4 regions of the Gudongella ferriphila genome follow, and region 1 is predicted to be linked to each of the others. Evidence: riboswitches for the same ligand, from Rfam matches in the RefSeq annotation. Region 1 holds a riboswitch; each other region holds the start of a gene.

Evidence for each region. Region 1 has a riboswitch for cyclic di-GMP ahead of ACKVDP_RS05130 (S-layer homology domain-containing protein). Riboswitches for the same ligand answer to the same signal wherever they lie in the genome.
Region 2: another riboswitch for cyclic di-GMP. It lies ahead of ACKVDP_RS11745 (hypothetical protein); the one in region 1 lies ahead of ACKVDP_RS05130 (S-layer homology domain-containing protein).
Region 3: another riboswitch for cyclic di-GMP. It lies ahead of ACKVDP_RS12785 (transglutaminase-like domain-containing protein); the one in region 1 lies ahead of ACKVDP_RS05130 (S-layer homology domain-containing protein).
Region 4: another riboswitch for cyclic di-GMP. It lies ahead of ACKVDP_RS00200 (Flp family type IVb pilin); the one in region 1 lies ahead of ACKVDP_RS05130 (S-layer homology domain-containing protein).

Annotation. Positions count from the first base shown of each region.
Region 1 is NZ_JBJXRK010000005.1:36,838-41,792, forward strand. It holds gene ACKVDP_RS05120 (hypothetical protein) at 1-840, shown strand, start outside; gene ACKVDP_RS05125 (GGDEF domain-containing protein) at 935-1,492, shown strand; gene ACKVDP_RS05130 (S-layer homology domain-containing protein) at 1,546-2,553, opposite strand; cyclic di-GMP riboswitch class I at 2,682-2,755, opposite strand; gene ACKVDP_RS05135 (M20/M25/M40 family metallo-hydrolase) at 3,164-4,819, shown strand.
Region 2 is NZ_JBJXRK010000029.1:23,660-28,614, reverse strand. It holds gene ACKVDP_RS11745 (hypothetical protein) at 241-2,865, opposite strand; cyclic di-GMP riboswitch class II at 3,172-3,255, opposite strand; gene ACKVDP_RS11740 (DMT family transporter) at 3,482-4,405, shown strand; gene ACKVDP_RS11735 (SHOCT domain-containing protein) at 4,524-4,706, shown strand; gene ACKVDP_RS11730 (SHOCT domain-containing protein) at 4,720-4,955, shown strand, end outside.
Region 3 is NZ_JBJXRK010000038.1:4,732-9,686, forward strand. It holds gene ACKVDP_RS12770 (protein arginine kinase) at 1-158, opposite strand, end outside; gene ACKVDP_RS12775 (UvrB/UvrC motif-containing protein) at 160-639, opposite strand; gene ACKVDP_RS12780 (CtsR family transcriptional regulator) at 658-1,113, opposite strand; gene ACKVDP_RS12785 (transglutaminase-like domain-containing protein) at 1,185-1,967, opposite strand; cyclic di-GMP riboswitch class I at 1,982-2,055, opposite strand; gene fusA (elongation factor G) at 2,221-4,290, opposite strand; gene ACKVDP_RS12795 (cytoplasmic protein) at 4,467-4,805, opposite strand; gene ACKVDP_RS12800 (DNA-3-methyladenine glycosylase family protein) at 4,827-4,955, opposite strand, start outside.
Region 4 is NZ_JBJXRK010000001.1:30,613-35,567, forward strand. It holds gene ACKVDP_RS00185 (pilus assembly protein TadG-related protein) at 1-292, opposite strand, end outside; gene ACKVDP_RS00190 (TadE/TadG family type IV pilus assembly protein) at 315-737, opposite strand; gene ACKVDP_RS00195 (A24 family peptidase) at 748-1,290, opposite strand; gene ACKVDP_RS00200 (Flp family type IVb pilin) at 1,443-1,616, opposite strand; cyclic di-GMP riboswitch class II at 1,749-1,832, opposite strand; gene ACKVDP_RS00205 (DMT family transporter) at 1,937-2,806, opposite strand; gene ACKVDP_RS00210 (DUF1893 domain-containing protein) at 2,820-3,251, opposite strand; gene mnmH (tRNA 2-selenouridine(34) synthase MnmH) at 3,403-4,437, shown strand; gene ACKVDP_RS00220 (GLUG motif-containing protein) at 4,659-4,955, opposite strand, start outside.

The DNA.
Region 1 (4,955 bases):
CCCAATGCATTGAATAATCCTGCAAGGATCAAGGCCATGGAGAAAACAGGGAATGTAATGGAAGTGATGTCTGGAATTGTGGATGATGTAGACATCAAAATAATTCCCATGGAGAATGGCAATGTTGGATTGATTGAGGGAGAAATAGACCTGAAGACTGGTCAAAATTTTGAAAACTTCAAGGGAAATACAAAGCTTAAGGTTAAATTGAACAATGTAACAGTTAACATTAATGAATATGGAGAGTTCAGTCAACCAATGCCAATGTGGAAAATTGAGCCATTGAGTGTAAGGGTATTTATGGGCAAGGTTCTGGTATATTCCAATGTTGAGGATGACCTGGATGAGATCAGGGATGATAAGGTTCTTGAAAAGGCATTAGCTCAAGCTGAAAGATATTTCACCAGACTGTATAGGAGTCTTGAGGATTTGGATATTGAGGATATTGGATTGGTCAAAAGTGCTAGACATTATTACGATATCCTAGATGAAAGGATAGGCTCTGATGATGATTATAACACCTTGATGGCTAGATACTACAAAATTCTAAGAGATGCAGAGGACGAGATCCAGGATTTACTGGAGGATATGATCTATTGGGATGATGACTTGGATTATGATACTATTGACGAATCATACAAAGGTGAGCTATGGATCCATGATGATCTTGAGGAAGAAATCCTTGTAATTGTGGATTACGTGGATTCAAAAATCGATGATGAAAAGATCAAGATTGAAGAAGATGGCAAGGTTAAGTTTGAAGCTGAAGATGATGAATTTCAGGTTCGAGTAGAGTATGATGGAGTAGAGATAATAAAACTGAGAGAAACTTTTAACTAATTTACCGAATCCCCTCGATTGAGGGGATTTTTTCTGGTAACTCTGTAAAGTGATGGGTATAATACCTTTAAGGGTTATAGGAGGAGGTTGTGCCATGGAATTGTCAAAGGATGTTCTGCTTAAGGAAATTCAGGATTTGCGTGATGAAAACAAGAGGTTGAAGAATCAAATGGAGGAGCTGAACCCAAGGGATAAGTTGACTGGGCTGCTCAACAGGGGTTCACTTTATGAAAGGCTGGAGTATGAGGCGGTTAGAACTGCCAGAGGCCAGTCCTATTTGAGCCTGCTCCTTATCAGGATATCTGACTTCAAAGGCCTTGTGGAGGAACACGGCAGAGACACTATGGATGTTCTAGTCAAGCTAATGGGTCAGGCAATTTCAGAATCAGTAAGATCTGTAGACATTGTTGGAAGATATGAGGATGGTGGATTTCTTCTGCTTCTTCCTGACATACAGCCTAACAAGGGAACTGTTGTTTCTGAAAGACTCAAAAAGGCAATCGACAAGCAGATCAGCCCCATGGGCATAAGGATAAAATACAGCATAGGAGTTAAGCTCTACAGGGATGAGCCCATCAACGAGCTTCTGAATGAAACTGAAAGACTGGCAATGAGCTCCGAGGCTGAAGGGATTGGAAGAGTGCATAGATAGAATATATGCAGGCATAATGAAAGACCGGTGTTTTTCCGGTCTTTTTGTATGCTCTAATTTATAAACATCTGCGTCCAATAGATTCTTCCATTGTCGTTGTAGATTCCTATTCCTATGTTTCCAAAATTCCTGTTCATGATATTCTGTCTGTGGCCCGGTGACTCCATCCATGCCTTTACAACCGCCTCAGGAGTTGGATGGCCCATGGCAATATTTTCACCTGCGTAGCTGTATCTGATTCCAAACTCCTTCATCATTTCAAAGGGAGATCCGTAGTTTGGGGATTCATGTGCAAAGTAGTCATAAATTGCCATGTCCTTGGATTTTTCATATGCAACCCTTGAAAGCTCCACATGCATCTTAAGTGGTGAAAGTCCTTCCTTGGATCTTTCCACGTTTACCAGGTCAAGTACCCTCTGCTCATAGTTGGAGCTTAGGTCTACCTTTGGCAGGGACCTGTACTGCTCGTATTTGATTCTTAAAAGAACTGTAGCTGCCTCGCTTCTTGTAAGGGTGGCATCGCCCCTGAAGGCTCCATCCACATACCCCGTAAGGATCCCACTGGAATACGAGTTAAGGACCGCTGCCTTGATCTCAGGATTTCCAAGGGATGTTACCTGTCTCATATCCTTTATAAGCTGCTCGTATTGTGTTAACTCCGCTTGAGGTCTGTAGTTCTGGTAGTCCAATACATTTGATACAATTCTTGCCATATCATACCTGGATATTGCCGAGTCCGGATTTGAAGAGGTTTCGCTGCATACAATCCCAAGACTTTTGGCTTTAGCTATGTAACCGTCTGCCCAGTGCGTCCCTCTTGATGGGATGTCCTTGTATCCAAGGATGGACATTGTAGACTTTATGAACTCTGCTCTTGTCATTGTGTTTTTTGGTCTGAAGGTATTGTCAGGATAACCCTGAATGGCACCTTCCCTTACCAGAACATATACATTGTCGCGGAACCAGTCTGTGGAATTAACGTCCCTGAACTCAGCTGCCTCTGCTGTAAATGGCTGTATAACTATTATTAAGGCCAGAATAAGGCCAAGAATCTTTCTCATTTAGTATCCTCCTAAAGTTTTTAAATGGGCTGAAAGTGATTTCAGCTTCACTAGTATTAATATCATATGAGCAAACAAAAAACAAATACAATTAAAGGCCAGAAAAATCCTGCATCATAAACTCTCCTTTCGGTAGCTGGCTGCCTTTACAGGCCCTCTAGCTTTGCGTCCCTGCCTCACGGTAGGTTTGCCTTTATCGGCGACAGTATACAAAAGGACTCGCCTTTGTGTATTTGTCATACTTGTTATCATAAATATTCATTTTTCACATTCATTATATCACTAAGGAAAATAAAATCAATTATGTAAACTAAATGTAACAAAAAAGTAACAAAAGGGGAAAGACAATTCACAATTCTCAATTCACTATGCAAAATTGGTTAGAGATGCCAGTCAGGGTACAAGACTTTTCGCAAGACTCAGAGTGACAAGCAAACAGTAATCATTAGTGAAAACTAAGGATCTTGGACCTGAAAATATATCCCTTAAATGGCTTTTAATTGAGAACTGTGAACTGTGAATCGTGAATTATTATGACACAGCTAATCTTGCAAAGCAATCTTAGCTGTGTCATAATTAAGCCATAACACTTTAACGGAGGTTGTTGCCAATGTACTTAAATTGCTTTGATGAAGTCAAAAATATCACCAGAGACCTTGTAAAGATTCCAAGTATTGTAAGGGCAGGGGGAGAAAGTGATGTAGCCAAATGGATTTATGACTACTACATGAATCTGGACTACTTCAAAAATAATCCAGGTCAGGTTGTGTTCCAGGAGACCTTGAACGACGAGGTCACAAGGCACAATGCAATCGCCCTTGTAAAGGGAACAAAGGGAGAATCAAACAGGACTGTAATACTAATGGGCCACATTGACACCGTAGGGGTGGATGACTACGGAACAAACTGGAAGGCTGCCTTTGATCCAGAAAAACTGCCGGAAGTCCTAAGGGGTATGAATGTGTCCCAGGAGGTTCTTCAGGATATTGAATCAGGGGAGTACATGTTTGGCCGAGGAGCCCTTGACATGAAGGCCGGTGTTGCAGGACACATGTACCTTATAAAATATTTTGCCGAGAATCCGGGAGAGCTTGACGGAAACCTGATTGCAATTGCAGAGTGTGACGAGGAGGACAACTCCCACGGGATAATATCAGCCCTGAAAATACTTAAGCAGTGGAAAGAGGAGCATAATCTGGAGTATGTGGCAGCCATAAATGCTGATTACTCCACACCATACCACAAGAAGGATGAAAACAGATATGTTTACTTTGGTACAATAGGGAAGCTTCTGCCGTCCTTCTATGTGACAGGAAAGGAGACCCACGTAGGGGATTCCTTTGGAGGATTTAATCCGAACACCCTGGTGGCTGAAATCACAAGAAAGATCGACCTTAATCCAGAGCTTTGCGACGAGGCCCAGGGTGAGGTTACAGTGCCTCCAACTAGCCTGAAGCAGACTGACACCAAGGTTGGTTACACTGTCCAGACCCCCCTTGCAGCCTATAGCTACTACAATTTCTTTACACACAGCATGAGTCCAAAGGATGTTATCCTTAAGATGAAGGAGAAGGCAGAGGAGGCATTTGAAGAGGTGCTCCAGAGAATGGATGCTTCCTACAGAAAATACTGCCAGATGGGCGGACACACCTACACGCCATTTACATACAAGACCAGGGTATACACCTGGGAGGAGTTCTACAATGAGCTCATAACAATACACGGGGAAAAATTCAAGCTTGCAATCAGGAATTTTGCAGCTGACCTAAACGAGAAGAATCCTTCCATGGACCTTAGGGACTTCTCAGTGGCTGTAATAGAGGAGGCCTGGAAATGGTCCCAGGACAAGTCTCCAGTTGTGATTATCTACTACTCGTCCCTGTTCTCATCAAGGATTGAGATGACCGGCAAGACGGACAAGGAAAAGGCCCTGCTTGAATCTGTAAAGGGATCAATTGAGCTTGTGCAGGAGCACTCGGACAAGCCAATTGTTGTGAAGATGTTCTACCCCTACATTTCAGACTCAAGCTTTATGGCCCTGTCGGACGATCCCCACGAGCTGGTGGCCCTTGAGAAGAACATGCCCTCATGGGGCACAAAGTACAACCACCCCATTGATGACATCATGGATATAAATGTCCCAGTGGTAAACATTGGAACATTTGGCAAGGACGGTCACAAGTTCACTGAAAGGGTCCATATGAAGTACACCTTCGAGAATGTAACAAACATGACACTGAATACCATAAAGAGTCTTTTGGGATAGAAGATGCGCGGAGAAATCCGCGCTTTTCTCTTTTGGTGCCAGTAAATGTGTCAATGAAAACGTTTTAGAAGTTGTGCCTAAATTCAAAATTTAACAACATATTTAAAATTTTCTATTGACAGAGAATATTCCCCCG
Region 2 (4,955 bases), on a different contig from region 1:
TAATCACGGCCACCAAAAATACTATATTTCAGTTATACTATACCCCCATAAAACTTCATTACTCTACCTTGAATATGAATTTATTGTAAAAATTACAAAAATACTACACATTGCCTTCTCAATAAAATGTGATGACTAAAATTAGAGTTGTTTTGAGCTGATCTAAAGTTAAGAGGGTTGGAAACCTGGCTTCCAACCCTCTTAAGACTACTGCATCTATTTGCTGATATCTGATTCCTACTATTCTGGCATTACTTCTGGATGTGGAAATCCACATGGTACATATGAATCAAAGTGAACTGCCACAAATACTGGTTTACTGTAATCGATAGCAGGATCAATTATAAGTTTACCAGGTGCATTGGTCATTGCGCCTCTAAACAGTGGCAACTCTGTATTTCCGATCCATACCATCATATTCATTTCAACTATATTCTCATCAATGTCTACATTTCTAATCTCAACATCAGTACCATTCCACCAGATATCAAGATGACCTATCAGGTATCCTTTTGTGATATCGTTTTGGGCTGCACCTGCGTAGATTGGTACATTTTCTTCAATTGGATATGGATCTGTACTTTGCTCAACAATACCCAATCCTAAGCTCCAGCCCCAATTCTGAGCAGGGATACCCAAATCTGAGTGAAGAATGTCACCAAACATCCAGGCGGTCTCATCAGTGTGGCACAGGTTGTAGAAGTCAAATGATTTTTCTACTGGAGGTGGTGGGCATATGCAGTCAATTGAAATTTCGCCACAATCGCCACATTCCATTCCATCTTCAGGCAAGCTGGCAAATATATATTTGTCCTCTGGGCCTACTTGAAGCCAGTACTTGCCATTCATCATCCAGAATCCATCCTTCTCACCATCTGCCTCTTCTGACAATCTGTACTCTCCTGCAGGAAGATCAAGGAAGCAGTATTTGCCTAATGAGTTGGTTACATCTCTATCGATTTCAACCCACTCATCATCCTCAAATCTTTCAAGGATTATTGTCCATCCAGGAAGAGGATTGTCAGTTGGCCATGGATCATCCATGAAGCCAGCATAGTCAAGACCATACTTGAAGCCGCACAGGTCAAAGAATTCTTCTTCTTCGTTCACAAAATGCTTACCTGTTGCCCTAACACCAGCAGCGAGTTCAACTGTCCAGAATCCCTCGGTCGGATATGTTTGTACCCAACCATCCTGCATTAACTCATATACAAAATATGTGTCTGGGCATAGAAGATCGAAGAAATAGAAACCATTGCTATCAGTAGTTGTCCACTTGAAAGCATCAGCTTTATTCGGTTCACCAACGGCTGGTTCTCCCTTGTAAAGCAAGATTTCCCAACCTGATAGGGTAGTACCAGTTCCAAGAGTATCTTTAAATTTTATACCTTGGATTTTGCCTCGTCTGTTTACAAAATCCTGGTCCACTGCATTGCCATCATTACCATCATCAGGTAGAGTAACCTCTATCATACCGCTGATTGGATCAAATGGCCCATAGCAGTCATCAAACATCTCGTATACATAATAGGTTCCTGCAACTAGGCCGCAGAACTTGTAGTCGCCAAACTCATCTGTCATTGTGGAAGCCAGCAATCCTTCTGTTGCAACACCTGGTATTTCACCTGGGTCTAATGTACGATCATACAGATAGATTGACCAGTCTTCCAATGGAACTCTTGTTTTAAGTCCAGTGTAAAAGTCTTCTGTTTTGGTACCTTCGATGCAATACCTTGGTACTGGCATTACAAAGTCACCATAGGCATATGGTCTGTAGCCGACCTTGATTGAGCCCTCAGGACTTCCATCATGAGGATCAAATGCTACCAAGTAACCACCTGATGTATCTCCATCAGTACGGCAAACTGCCCACATCAAGCCAGCCTCATCCATTCCAACACCAACTGGTGTTGTACCGATAGGCAATGTAATATATCCACTTGTGCCAGCTCCAATGTCATACCAGCAGACCCGATTTCCACCGGATCCTGCAGTTGTGCTTGCTATCCAGATTTTGCCCAGTCCGTTAAATGACATACCACGAAGGTTCTGTGCTCCTGAGATAGCCACAGTACCTGTTCCCTTAATCCATAATACATTACTATAGCTTGTTGCATACACCTGACCTGAATCAGGGTCGATAAGTAATGAGTATGGAGAGTCTACATTCCATTCTTCAGTAAATTCACCATTGTTTGGGTTAAAGCTCCAAACTCCATAATCTCCACTTCTAGTAGGTGTAGAGTTTCTGCTTGAGATATAGAGCATCCCATCAGGTGCGAATTTCATTTCATAGAAATTTAACTTTGGATTTGTAACTATTGTTTCTCCTACTTGATTTAAGTCTGTTCCGTCAAATTCAAACTTCATCAACGCTCCGCTGCTGTAGAAGCCTATCCAAATATATCCATCCTCGTCTATAGCAATTGCCCTTGGCATATCACCAAGTCCACCAACATTGAATACCTTGACAGCTTCGTCTGTACCGAATGCAAGCACTGGGTCAGGGTAGGCATGTGTTGTCAAGCCTGTAGTATCTGCTTGAATTCTAACAACTGAACCTTGAAGATTAACGCCATCTGCACCTGTATTAAGCACCCAGGCATTGCCGTAAGCGTCCATGGCAATACGTGAGGTACGCCAGTTGTAATCTGCTGTCGGGCTTACACGTGGTTGAGTGTAATACCTGGCAACTTCAGTTTTATTGACCAAGTCAACCTTTGATACACTTGCTTCACCAGAGTTTGGAACAAATCCAAAGTTAGGTTCGACTATTGGCTCGGGCTCTGCAAATGCATTTGCCGGAATCAGTGCCAATATCATGGTCAAAGCCAGTAAAATTGAAGACCATTTTCTCGGTTTCATCATTTTTCCTCCTCAAAATATATTTCGTTACCATCAATTAAGGGAATTTCTATTAAGTTTGAAACTAATCAATTGTTATCCAATCACCTCCTCGTAATTTATTTGCTTATGCAACCCATCATCCGCAACACCTCCTTAAGTTTTAGATTTATGATTGATTTAAAATGGCTAAAATAGTATAATATAGACACAACAAACAGACCTTTAGCGAGGATTGGATGTTGCAGGAATCCGGCTATGCTGACCAGGCTCTCCGGGTTCCTTCATTTTTTGAGGTTTGTTTAATATATTATACACAAAAAAACCGACCATCTTGGTCGGTTACGCTATTGGCTCATAAGGGGGAAAGCGTCCATAGTAATCCCCCCTAATCAATGCCTCCATATAGTTTATGTACTTCAGTTTTTACATAATAACATATCTCGCTAATAATATACCCCTAATTTCATAAACTACCACTATAAATCGTTAAAAAGTTTTCAAGATTTTGTTTTGAAAACGTAATTATTATGCAAGAAACCTTCATGCAGTTTTAGGGGGTAGAAATAAATTTACACTTCCTGTACAATGAAAAGAGGGAATAGGATAAAAATAGCTAAAACTGGGGGATATGACAATGACCAAGGAATTGAGATCAAGTCTCTTGCTGCTTTTGACAGCTGCAATATGGGGGTTGGCCTTTGTGGCACAGAGGATTGGAATGGACTATCTGGGGGCATTCACCTTCAATGCATTAAGGTTCGCACTGGGAAGCCTTTCCCTTATACCTGTGATATATTTTGTGGAGGGGTCCAACAAAAGGAAGGGAATAGCTGAGGATGCGGGCGAGAATGACACTAGGAAGATTTTCATGTACGGAATGATTGCTGGCAGCGTTCTTTTCACAGCTGCAGCCCTCCAGCAGGTTGGTCTGATCTATACAACTGCAGGTAAGGCCGGCTTTATTACAAGCCTATACATAGTACTTGTGCCCATATTGGGTCTCTTTATAAAGCAGAAATCCAATGGATTTATCTGGGTTGGAGCAATCGTAGCTGCAATAGGATTATACTTCCTTAGCATCAACGAGGATTTGACCATCCAGTTTGGAGACCTTTTACAGCTTATTGGAGCCTTCTTCTGGGCAACCCACATCCTTGTGATAGGACACTTTGCCTCAAAGGTCAACACCCTGAAGCTTTCATCGGCACAGTTTGCTACCTGCTCCTTGTTGAGCCTTATGGTTGCGCTTGTGTTTGAGGATATCCAGGTTGCAAATATCTTAAGCGCAGGAGTCCCGATACTTTACGGAGGCTTGATGTCAGTTGGTGTTGCCTATACACTGCAGGTTGTGGCCCAAAGGCATGCAAAACCTTCCCATGCAGCCATTGCATTAAGCACCGAAGCGGTGTTTGCGGCTCTTGGGGGAGCGGTCCTTCTAGGGGAGATCATGTCACTGAGGGGATACTTTGGAGCCTTTCTTATGCTTGCGGGAATGCTGATTTCCCAGGGTGATAACATCATAGGCAGAAACAGCAAAAAGAACGCCATTAGTGAATAGCTTAGAAAATTACGGCCCAAGGGCCGTTTTTTTGTGTGAAAAACCAATATGTCATAATTAGGTCACATTTGTGTCCCATAATTAAGATAAAGATAAAAACAGACGAGGGGGAATCGTGATGATGATAATTGTAGCCTTGCTTATTGGGGTTGCTGTCTACTACCTTGTAACAGGAGATAATCCTGTTGGTAAGGGACCAGTAAGAGGCAATGGTCCTGAGGACAAGCTAAAGGAAAGGTTTGTAAATGGAGAAATCGACGAAGAGGAATATATTAGAATGAAGGAAGTTTTGAGAAAATAAGGGGGGATGAATCATGATGTTTAACAGGGGCTTTTATAGATTTGGATTGGGAAATTGCTGCGGCTTCTTCGGAGGCTGGGACCTTTTGATTGGCATTGGTCTGCTGGTGGGTGCAGTTGCACTTATTCTTTGGATCAGGTCAAGAAACAGAAGCAACAGGGATGATTCCTATCTGGAGACATTGAAGGATAGGTTTGTCAGAGGCGAAATAACCGAGGAAGAGTATTTGGCAAAGAAAAATATTTTGGA
Region 3 (4,955 bases), on a different contig from region 1:
TTCTCATCAACGGCATTGATTATCTCATCTGCGGTTTCCTGGGCCTGTTCCCTTGTGGAATATAGGGGAAAGACCTCTTCCCGAATGTTTCTTGCCACCCTAAGTCTAGTGCTTACAACTACTGGGTCATATTCCTGCGGATCTAGCCAAATTGTCATCCTATTCACCTCTTTTGTCTGAATCCATAATGGTTCTGATTCTCTTTATTTCATCCCGCAGCACAGCAGCTTTCTCATATTCCTCTTGTTTTACCGCTTCCTGAAGCTCCTTGTCCAAGCTGTCGATGTCCTCCTGGTGTCTGACCATTGAGTAGCCTCTCTTGGGTATCTTCCCACTGTGCTTTGTGTGACCGTGTATTCCACGGATGACATTGGAAAGCTCCTTGCCGAATGCGTCATAGCACCTTGAGCACCCAAGCTTTCCAGTGGATCTGAACTTCTCATAGCTCAATCCACAGTTGGGGCATTTTGTATCCACCGTAACTCCCTCAAATAACTTGTGCAAGGGGAAATGCTCCTGAATGTCCTTTTGGATACCGGCTGCACATACCTCACATAGATGATGGTCTTCCATAACTCCGTTTATGATGCTGGTGTAGTGAATCTTAGCTTCCCTATCATTGCAGGATTCGCATTTCATAGTCTGTCACACTCCAATCTATTTAACCAGAACCAGCAGTATGTTCCTTAAGACAGATGCCCTGATTGCATTTCTGTCACCAGGGTCACAATTAAAGGCTCTATCGCTTACAGCAGCCTTTATGATTTCAGCCTCCCTGCCGGAAATAACCTCTTCCTCCTGTAGGGCCACAATGATCTCATGGGCCTTGTTTTCAGTGAGTGATTCCCCAACTATATTCTGAATGATATTGTTAAGGCTAATGTCTTCCTGGAGCTTCACTTTTACAATTTTAATATACCCACCGCCACCTCTTCTACTCTCAATATAGTATCCTTTGTAAGGGGTAAATCTTGTGCTAAGGACATAATTTATTTGTGAGGGGGCGCATTCAAACTGACTTGCAAGCTCATTTCTCTGTATTTCAACCACACCGTCCATCTCATCGATGAGCTCCTTTAGGAACTGTTCGATGATGTTGCTCAATCCAGCCATGTTTATCCCTTCTTTCTGACTTTGACTTTCTTTGTCTTTTACCCAAAAAAATTAAGCCCTAACAGGCTTAATTAATATTCCCTAACTTTTTGGTATTCCATTTCACTCTTGACCATCTTAACAGTCATGTCATTCTGGTAGTACGCAGCATCAAAGGTGGTGTCGATTATGATCCAGCTTCCGTTGATATAGACCTCATTCCATGCGTGATAAACATCTACTCCCGCAGCGTATCCCTTAACCAGCTTGGTTGGGATTCCCTGAGATCTCAAAAGTCCTGCAAAGACCGCCGAGTAATCGTAGCAGATTCCCTGACCGCTTGTTATTGTCTCGTCGATTGAAGGAATGTAGGAATCATTGAGGTAATTGATCTTCTCATAATCGTATTTGATGTTGTTTACCATATAATTGTATGCCTTAAGCATCTTTTGGTAGTCGGAATCAGCATCAGCAAACAACGATGCGGCCAACCCTTCCATCACTGACTGGTCATTCCAATAAACAGGCTGACTTGATGTCAGGTATACATTCTCATTCCACTCTGATATGTTGGTTTCTGATTTTCCAAGAACCTGGTACTTGTTGCCCTCAATATTTTTCAGAAGCTTCACAGTATAGACTCCTTCTCCCAGCTGAAGGGGGATGAACTCCTGTGTGCTGTTCATGCTGTAGAAATACTTCTCAGTACCCTTTTCCACCATGACTCTCATATTGCTTCCGTATGCCAAACTGTTTATCATAAGCTGATTATTGTCTATAGTTGTAACGCCGAAGCTCTCAGCAGCATTTGATGTCCCAATTATTCCAAACAAAAAAACAAATACCAATAAAAGGCTCAATACTCTCCTCTTCACGTGTAAACTCTCCTTTCGGTAGCTGGCTGCCTTTTCAGGCCCTATAGCTTTGCGTCCCTACCTCTCGATAGGTTTGCCTTTGTCGTTTGACAGTACACAAAAAGGGGCTGCCTTCTTGCATTTGTCATACTAATCATTCTTGCTAATATTAATTTACACAATCATTATACCACAATATAATCAACTGTAAACCTTTATTTTGCAATAGTTACATAAATTTTCAGCCCGGTATAAAACCGGGCTGATCAATTGGCTAATTATTCTCTTTTTCAGCTTTTGCCTCAGCAATGATTTTTTCAGCTATCATCTGAGGAACCTCTTCATATCTGACAAATTCCATTGTAAAGCTTCCCCTTGCCTGGGTCATTGCCCTTAAATCGATTGCATATTCAAACATCTCTGCATGTGGGGCCTCCGCTATGATCTTCTGGCTTCCGTCAGCCTGCTGCTCCATACCGAGAATCCTACCTCTACGCTTGTTCATGTCTCCCATGACATCGCCCATGTAGTCCTCAGGTATCTTGACCTCTACCTTTACGATAGGCTCAAGAAGTATTGGCTTTGCCTCTTCCATACCCTTCTTGAAGGCTATGGACGCTGCTATCTTAAATGCCATCTCGTTTGAGTCAACGTCATGATATGAACCATCAAACAGTGTAGCCTTGATGTTTACGACTGGATAGCCTGCAAGAACTCCATGCTCCAGGGATTCTCTTACCCCTTTTTCGACAGCTGGCCAGAAGTTTCTCGGAACTGACCCGCCAAAAATTTCCTCCTGGAATACAAATTCCTCTTCACAAGGCTCAAATCTCATATGGACATCTCCGTACTGACCTGCTCCACCTGACTGTTTCTTGTGCTTACCCTGTACGGTTGCAGTGCCTTTTATTGTCTCCCTGAAGGCGATCTTTGGACTCTTAAGAACCACATCAACTCCAAAATTAGTCTTCAGCTTGTCAACTATTACGGTAAGCTGCATGTTGCCCTGTCCACCAATAAGCAGCTGCTTCGTTTCTGTGTTTCTCTCTATAACAAATGTAGGGTCCTCATCTATCATCTTGTTTAGGGATGTACCGATCTTCTCCTCGTCACCCTTGTTCTTTGGCTCAACTGCCATGAACAGTGTTGGCTGGGGATATTTTATTGTCTCATAAAGTGTCTGATTGTTCTTGTCACAAAGGGTGTCACCGGTTTGGGTGTAGGCAAGCTTTGATGTTGCTCCAATGTCCCCTGCCATAATCTCTGAAATCTCCACCTGGTTCTTACCTCTAAGAATGAACAACCCACCTAGCTTCTCCGCCTTTTCCTTGGTTGAGTTATACACTTCAGTATCCTTTGTGAGCTTTCCTGAAACAACCTTGAACAAGGTAAGCTTTCCAACGAAGGGGTCAACAATGGTCTTGAAAACAACTGCTGAGAAGGGCTCGTTTACATCAACCTTTCTGATTATCTCCTCTCCATCCTTGGTTCCCTTTACGCTTCCAACATCTGCTGGAGACGGAATGTATCTTTGGATAAGGTCAAGAAGGAAATCAACCCCCATTGCCTTTTCTGCACAGCCGACAACAAGTGGTACCAGGGTTCCGTTTGAAACGCTTCCCCTTATTCCCCTCGTTATCTCCTCCTGGGTGAACTCTTCACCCTCAAAGTACTTCTCCATAAGCGCCTCTTCGGAAAGTGCTATCCTTTCCATGAACAACTCTCTATATTCATCAACCTTTGACTTTTGGGCATCGTTTAGAGGAACTTCCTTCCTGTTCTTTCCATCGTATTCATAAGCAACTTCATCTATAAGATTTGCAAAGCCATTGAAACCCTCTCCAGTTGTGTTGGGGTATGCAAAGGGAACTATCTTGTCCCCAAATTGGCCTATCAGATCCTCAAGCAACTTATCAAAGTTGATATTTTCCTTGTCCATTTTATTTACGAATATGATTCGCGGTGTGTCGTACTTCTCAAGGTTCTTCCATGCCTTCTCTGTCCCTACCTCAATTCCCGAGGAAGCGTCCACAAGAAGCACTGAACCTTCACTTGCTCTTTTAGCTCCATACATTTCACCGATAAAATCGAAATATCCTGGTGTATCCAGTATATTGAATTTGGTATTATTCCATTCTACCGGGATAACTGCTGTTCCGATTGAGACGTGTCTGGCAATCTCCTGCTTGTCAAAATCTGACATTGTGTTCCCGTCTGTAACCTTTCCCTGTCTTGTAGTCACACCTGTTGCAAATAGCATTGCTTCTGTTAAAGTGGTCTTACCATTACTGCTGTGCCCGAGTAGGGCTACATTTCTGATCTTTTCCGTTGAATACGCTTTCAAGATACATTCCCCCTAACTAGAATTTTAAAAGATATGATAACCTTTTCAATTACTGCAATTTTCAAACAAGTTTAAATTCTACACCTATTCATTATAACATGAATCTTTTGTTTAATCAAAATATATTTGAGGTCAAAAAAGCACCCCAAAGGGGCGCTTTATGGCGTTTTCTCGGTTTATAGGGTAATGATTTCGTACCCATCCTTTATGTAGTCCTCCATGGCCGGATGACCTTCAAGATTTCCTTTTATTGGTATCCCTACAGTCTCGTTGAACTCCAGAACTCCCAGCTTTGCAGAGCACGCCTTGCAGATGCAGTCAAACAAACCCATTTCCTTTGCCTTGAGGTATGGCTTGTTCTCACCCTTTTCAAGCTTGTCTATCAGGGTGACTGCCTCGCCCTCCATTATGATCTTTACAGGATATCCCTTCTTGTGCAGGTCCATGGCATTGAGTACCAGGTGCATAAAGCACATCTCATCTCCTCTGAATGCGAAAAATGCAATCTTTCTCATGTTATTTCCTCCTTTCAAACATCACTGATTTGAAGCTTCCTCCCAAAGATAAAGTGATGCAACGGTTCCGTATGGGGTGAACAGCTCCCTGAAATGGGGATGCAGGTCTTTTTTGATCTCCTCCAAGCCGTAAGCCCTCTGAAGTCCCCG
Region 4 (4,955 bases), on a different contig from region 1:
TATATGCATCAATATCATCCTTGTCCATACCGTGATCTTCAGCATATATTCCAGCTACTTCTTTAACTTTTGGGTCTCCCCCATCGATAACCCATGTGCCTGCAAGAGCTGCAGCATCGGCTACATTTTGAGCTTGTCTTCTTTGAACATAGAGATTCCCCATATCTACAGAAAAAGCACCAAATCCAAGAAGTACTGCCATGAAAACTGCAACCATCACCATTGCTTGACCTTCAATATCACTAAATAACGATTTAATTCTATTGAATAGTATATGATTTTTCCTAAACATGTTTTCATCTCCCTAAACTCATCTAATTTTCTCTAAAACCTTCTACCATCATTACTGAAGTCTTGGAAACTGTATAAAATCCATCTTCAAAATAGCGTTCCATCATAGGTACTATAATTGGAACTTTTCCCTCAACCGTTACACTTAACGACTGTCCATTAACGAAAACACCATTAGCTGGATCGATTGTAATCTCGCCTTTTTCCAAGTAGGGTGAATCATCAAATGCATTATCAATACTTAGAATCATTTTATTCTTATCCTTTTCAACAATTCCAATTCTAGCTCCCTCTCTAGCGGCATTGCTGACAGCAACATATCCACCGTATATTATTCCAGACTGAATTATGCCCATCAAAAGAAGTAATAGTACGGGTAGGATTAAAGCAAATTCAACTAAAGATTGACCTTGTTCATCTCTTTTAAATTTCCAAAAATCAAACATCCAACTCACCTCATATAAAATAAGAAATTACTGCCCCAATCCCTATGGCCACTCCATAGGGGATGTATCTCTTCTCCCAGTCTACCTGGGTTTTAAGAAGCCAGTTGTTAACTCGTTTCAACAGATCACTGTTGAAGGTCAATGTAATAATAAAAATAATCGGTTTTAGTATAATTGCAACAACTCTTTTTAATGTTATCCACAGCTTCTTTTCCTTGATAAGTATTAGTATTACAATAACTCCGCCTGCAAGTCCTGTGTAGACAGTTGTATAAAGAACAAATCTCCAACCTTTTAGTGCTCCTATTGCAGCCATTAGTTTTACATCTCCACCACCCATTCCTCCAAGGATATAGGGTACCAGGAAAACTCCTAATCCTACCAGAAACCCAAGTCCGCTAAACTTCAATCCTGCATATCCATCAAATACTGTATATGTCAATAAACCCCAAAGTATTACTGGTATTGTAATAAAATTGGGGATTCTTTTCGAAGTAACATCATGATACGATGAAACTGTCACTAATATTAATAGCAAAGTCGTATTTAACATTTAATTCACCGTTCTCCATTTATCCGTATTATCAAGTGAAATAAACACTCATTTGTCATACTCTTCGAGATTTAACCACAACAGCAAAGCAACTTTTCTTGCTGTTGTGGTTTTTATTTCAACTATACTAAACTAATAATTTGAGATATATTCTATCCACCTGGCAAACTTGGATCCCATAACTCTGAAAACCATTCACTTAACGCTCCCCCAAATGCTGCTAATCCAACAAGAACAACCAAAGCAACGGCAAATATTATCAATCCATACTCAGCCATTCCCTGTCCTTCTTCATCCTTCCAAAGTCTCATCATAAGATTCATCATCATTTTTCCTCCTTTTCATGTAATTATCTCCACTACCTATGTTCTTTCCCGTACAATTCAAATCCTTAACCATCGTTCACTTCATCCAACCACCCCACTAAAGTATTGTGGTCTAAAAAAGACCAAAACAATTTTTGTCCCGGTCGGTTACGTCACTGGCTCCCTATTAAGAAGACGTCCAAATAATCTTAATAGATCGAGGCCCCCAAATAAAACATGTATAATTACTTATGATTATAATACCCCGCTACTGTGGTTGTAAACGGGGTCTCAGTTTTATATGGATTTTATTTCAATTTTATTTCAGTTTTATGAAAATTTTATTCAATTTGATGGTTAACAGATTTACGGACCTCGATTTGATTCATTTTGTTTGCCAAAAGGCTTCTGGCAATGACAGTGCCAAGTACAATCGCCCCTCCAAGCAGAGATACAGGTCCTGGTCTTTCCCCTACAATAAGAAACACCCAGATTGGGTTTAGGATCGGTTCAAGAAACATAATCAGAATGGCTTCAAGGGCCGTCAGATGCTTGACTGCAAGGGAATAGAAAATATAGGCTATGCCCACCTGGAAGGTTCCAAGAACAAACAATCCTACAATATCCCCAGTTGTATATGACAATCCGATCAAGAATGGAATTCCCACTACAGCTGTTATCAAATGACCAAGAAGTGTTGTCTCCACAGGCTTTTCATCCTTCTGGAACCTCAGTGAAATTGTAACTCCTGCAAGGGCAACCCCGCTTCCGATTGCTACCATGTTTCCTGCCCAGTTTCCTCCAGATACATCATCCAGGAAGAAGAGGACCATTCCTATTGCAACAGAAAAAATTGCAGCAATGTCATACCAGCGAATCCTTTCCTTAAGAATCCAGACGCTAAGAATAGCAACCCAGATTGGTGCTGTAAACTGAAGTATTATGGCATTTGCTGCTGTTGTAAGCTTGTTTGCGATAACAAAAGCAGTGATCATTGTAGAGTAGCATAGGGCTCCAGAAACCTGGGCCTTGGAAAAGGTGAATTTTGGCTTTCTTACATACAGCCATACCACCGCTGCTGAAAAGATTGCCCGGCCTCCTGCTATTGTCATGGGAGGAAGATCAATGAACTTGATTATTATCCCACCTGTACTTAAAAGGGTGGCTGCTATGACAATATATGTTATTGCTCTTAATCTGTCCCCATTCATCAGTCTACCACCTTTATTTTTTCATGCCCACAATCACAAAAAACTCCTCTATTCCCTCTATTAGGTCACCCACGCCTTGGACATTTCTTGATATTGTCTCGATTGGGCACATTCCGTCCTTATCCCTGTTTAGTATATGAGGAACCTTTTTCCCGTACTCCAGTGCTATTCCCTTCTGGTTGAAAATCTCCAAGGCCGGCTCAGATATTAGGTCTGTGTAGATTCCTCTAATCCTACCCTCAGCAAGAAGCATGGCAGCTGCCTTTCCTGTTATCCTGTCTGACACAAAGGCTCCCTCAAGGTCCTCAAAGCTCTCTGTATAGACATCATAAATAGGCTTGATGCCTCTGTCCGTTGATTGTGCTACAACTTTTCCGTTATTATATACAACCATTTTCAGGTCATTCTTTTCCATATGGTCTTTTGCTATTTTGATTCCTTCCAACTTTTCATCTCCTCCATTATGTTCTTCATATATTCTACATCAATAGGGTTAAATATGAAACAGTTTTCCCCAGATACTTTACTATTTCCTCCCACTTCCTATATAATAGGATATTATGTACAAAAAGAATATCCGAAAGATGAGGTAGATTATGTATCCTGATATATCATACAGCGAGCTGGAAGAAAAACTGAAAACCGATGAATATGTTCTAATAGATGTACGGACCCCAGATGAGTATGCCCAGGAGACCATTCCTGGAGCAATCAATGTTCCCCTGTTCTCCAACGAGGAAAGGGCCATTGTGGGAACAGCCTACAAGCAACTGTCCGTTGATGAGGCCAAGATGATCGGTGTGGAGGCAGTGGCCAAAAGGCTTCCTGACATGTTCAAGACACTGCTTGAAATCAACAAGAAGCACAAGCATCTTGTGTTTTTCTGTGCAAGGGGAGGCTTCAGGAGCGGAAGTGTTGTGGCTTTCCTGCAGAGCCTTCATATAAGTGCATTGAAGCTTCAGGGTGGCTACAAGGCCTACAGGGCATATGTGAACGAAAGGCTGCCTGAGGTTGCAAAGGATATTGAATTGATTGTACTTTACGGAAACACCGGCACAGGCAAGACCCAGGTCCTTGAGGCACTTAAGGCCAAAGGTGCTGATGTGTTGGACCTTGAGGGCTGTGCAAACCACAGGGGCTCAACTCTTGGAGCTGTTGGATTAGGTGAGCCCAATACCCAGAAGATGTTTGAGGCCCTGCTGTATGAGGAGCTGAAGGACAGGAAGGGAAATCTGGTCTTTACTGAGGGAGAAAGCAAGAGAATCGGCCGCTCAGTAATTCCCGATTATATCTTTGAGAAGATCCGTAGCGGAATCCATGTTGAGATTACAGCTCCAATGGATATCCGGGTTGAGAACATCGTAGGAGATTATGTTTATGAAACGGACCACGAGCTGATTGAGGCTCTTAATCACCTTAGAAAGAGACTCGGTAACGATAGAATTGACCAGTTTATTGAGCTGGTAAGGCAGAATGATTACCGGTCTGTTGCAAGAGACCTTATGATTGAATACTATGATCCCATGTATGAGCATAATCCCAAGAATTATGTTTTTCATGTTGAGAACCAGGAGCCGGAAAAGAGTGCGGAAATACTTATAAACAAGTTTATAGTCGAAAGTGGAAAGTAGAAAGTTGAAGGGTAAGGTAATAAGTAAGAGGTAATATCTAAGAGGCAAATGAACATTGAAAATTGAACACTGAACAATAGATAAAAAATCTAAAAACTAATATCTCATAATCAAGTATTTTTGCTTAGTCAAACAGTGGTTCAGTTAAGGATGAAATCAGTAAGATTAAGGTAAAAGATTAGCAGCTGACAAACTTGTCAGCTGCTTTTAGCTATTCCACTTTATCTAAGATAAGGGTAGGAAATGCCCTCATCTATATCCCAAACTGTAACAAAATCCCATCCACCGAAATTTGATGAATCGGTCATCTGTAAAGATGTATAACCCATGCCAGCTGCTGATGAGGTAATACCTGAAGCATCAATGTCCCAGTAGCTTGAAGTAACTGTACTGGCAGAAGCTTTATAGCCAACTAACCCTCCCCATCGGAATGTTCCGTTTACAACTCCGGTTGAGTAACAGTTGGATAAAGCACTCGAACTATTATAGTAACCGTGTATTCCTATTAATCCTCCAAC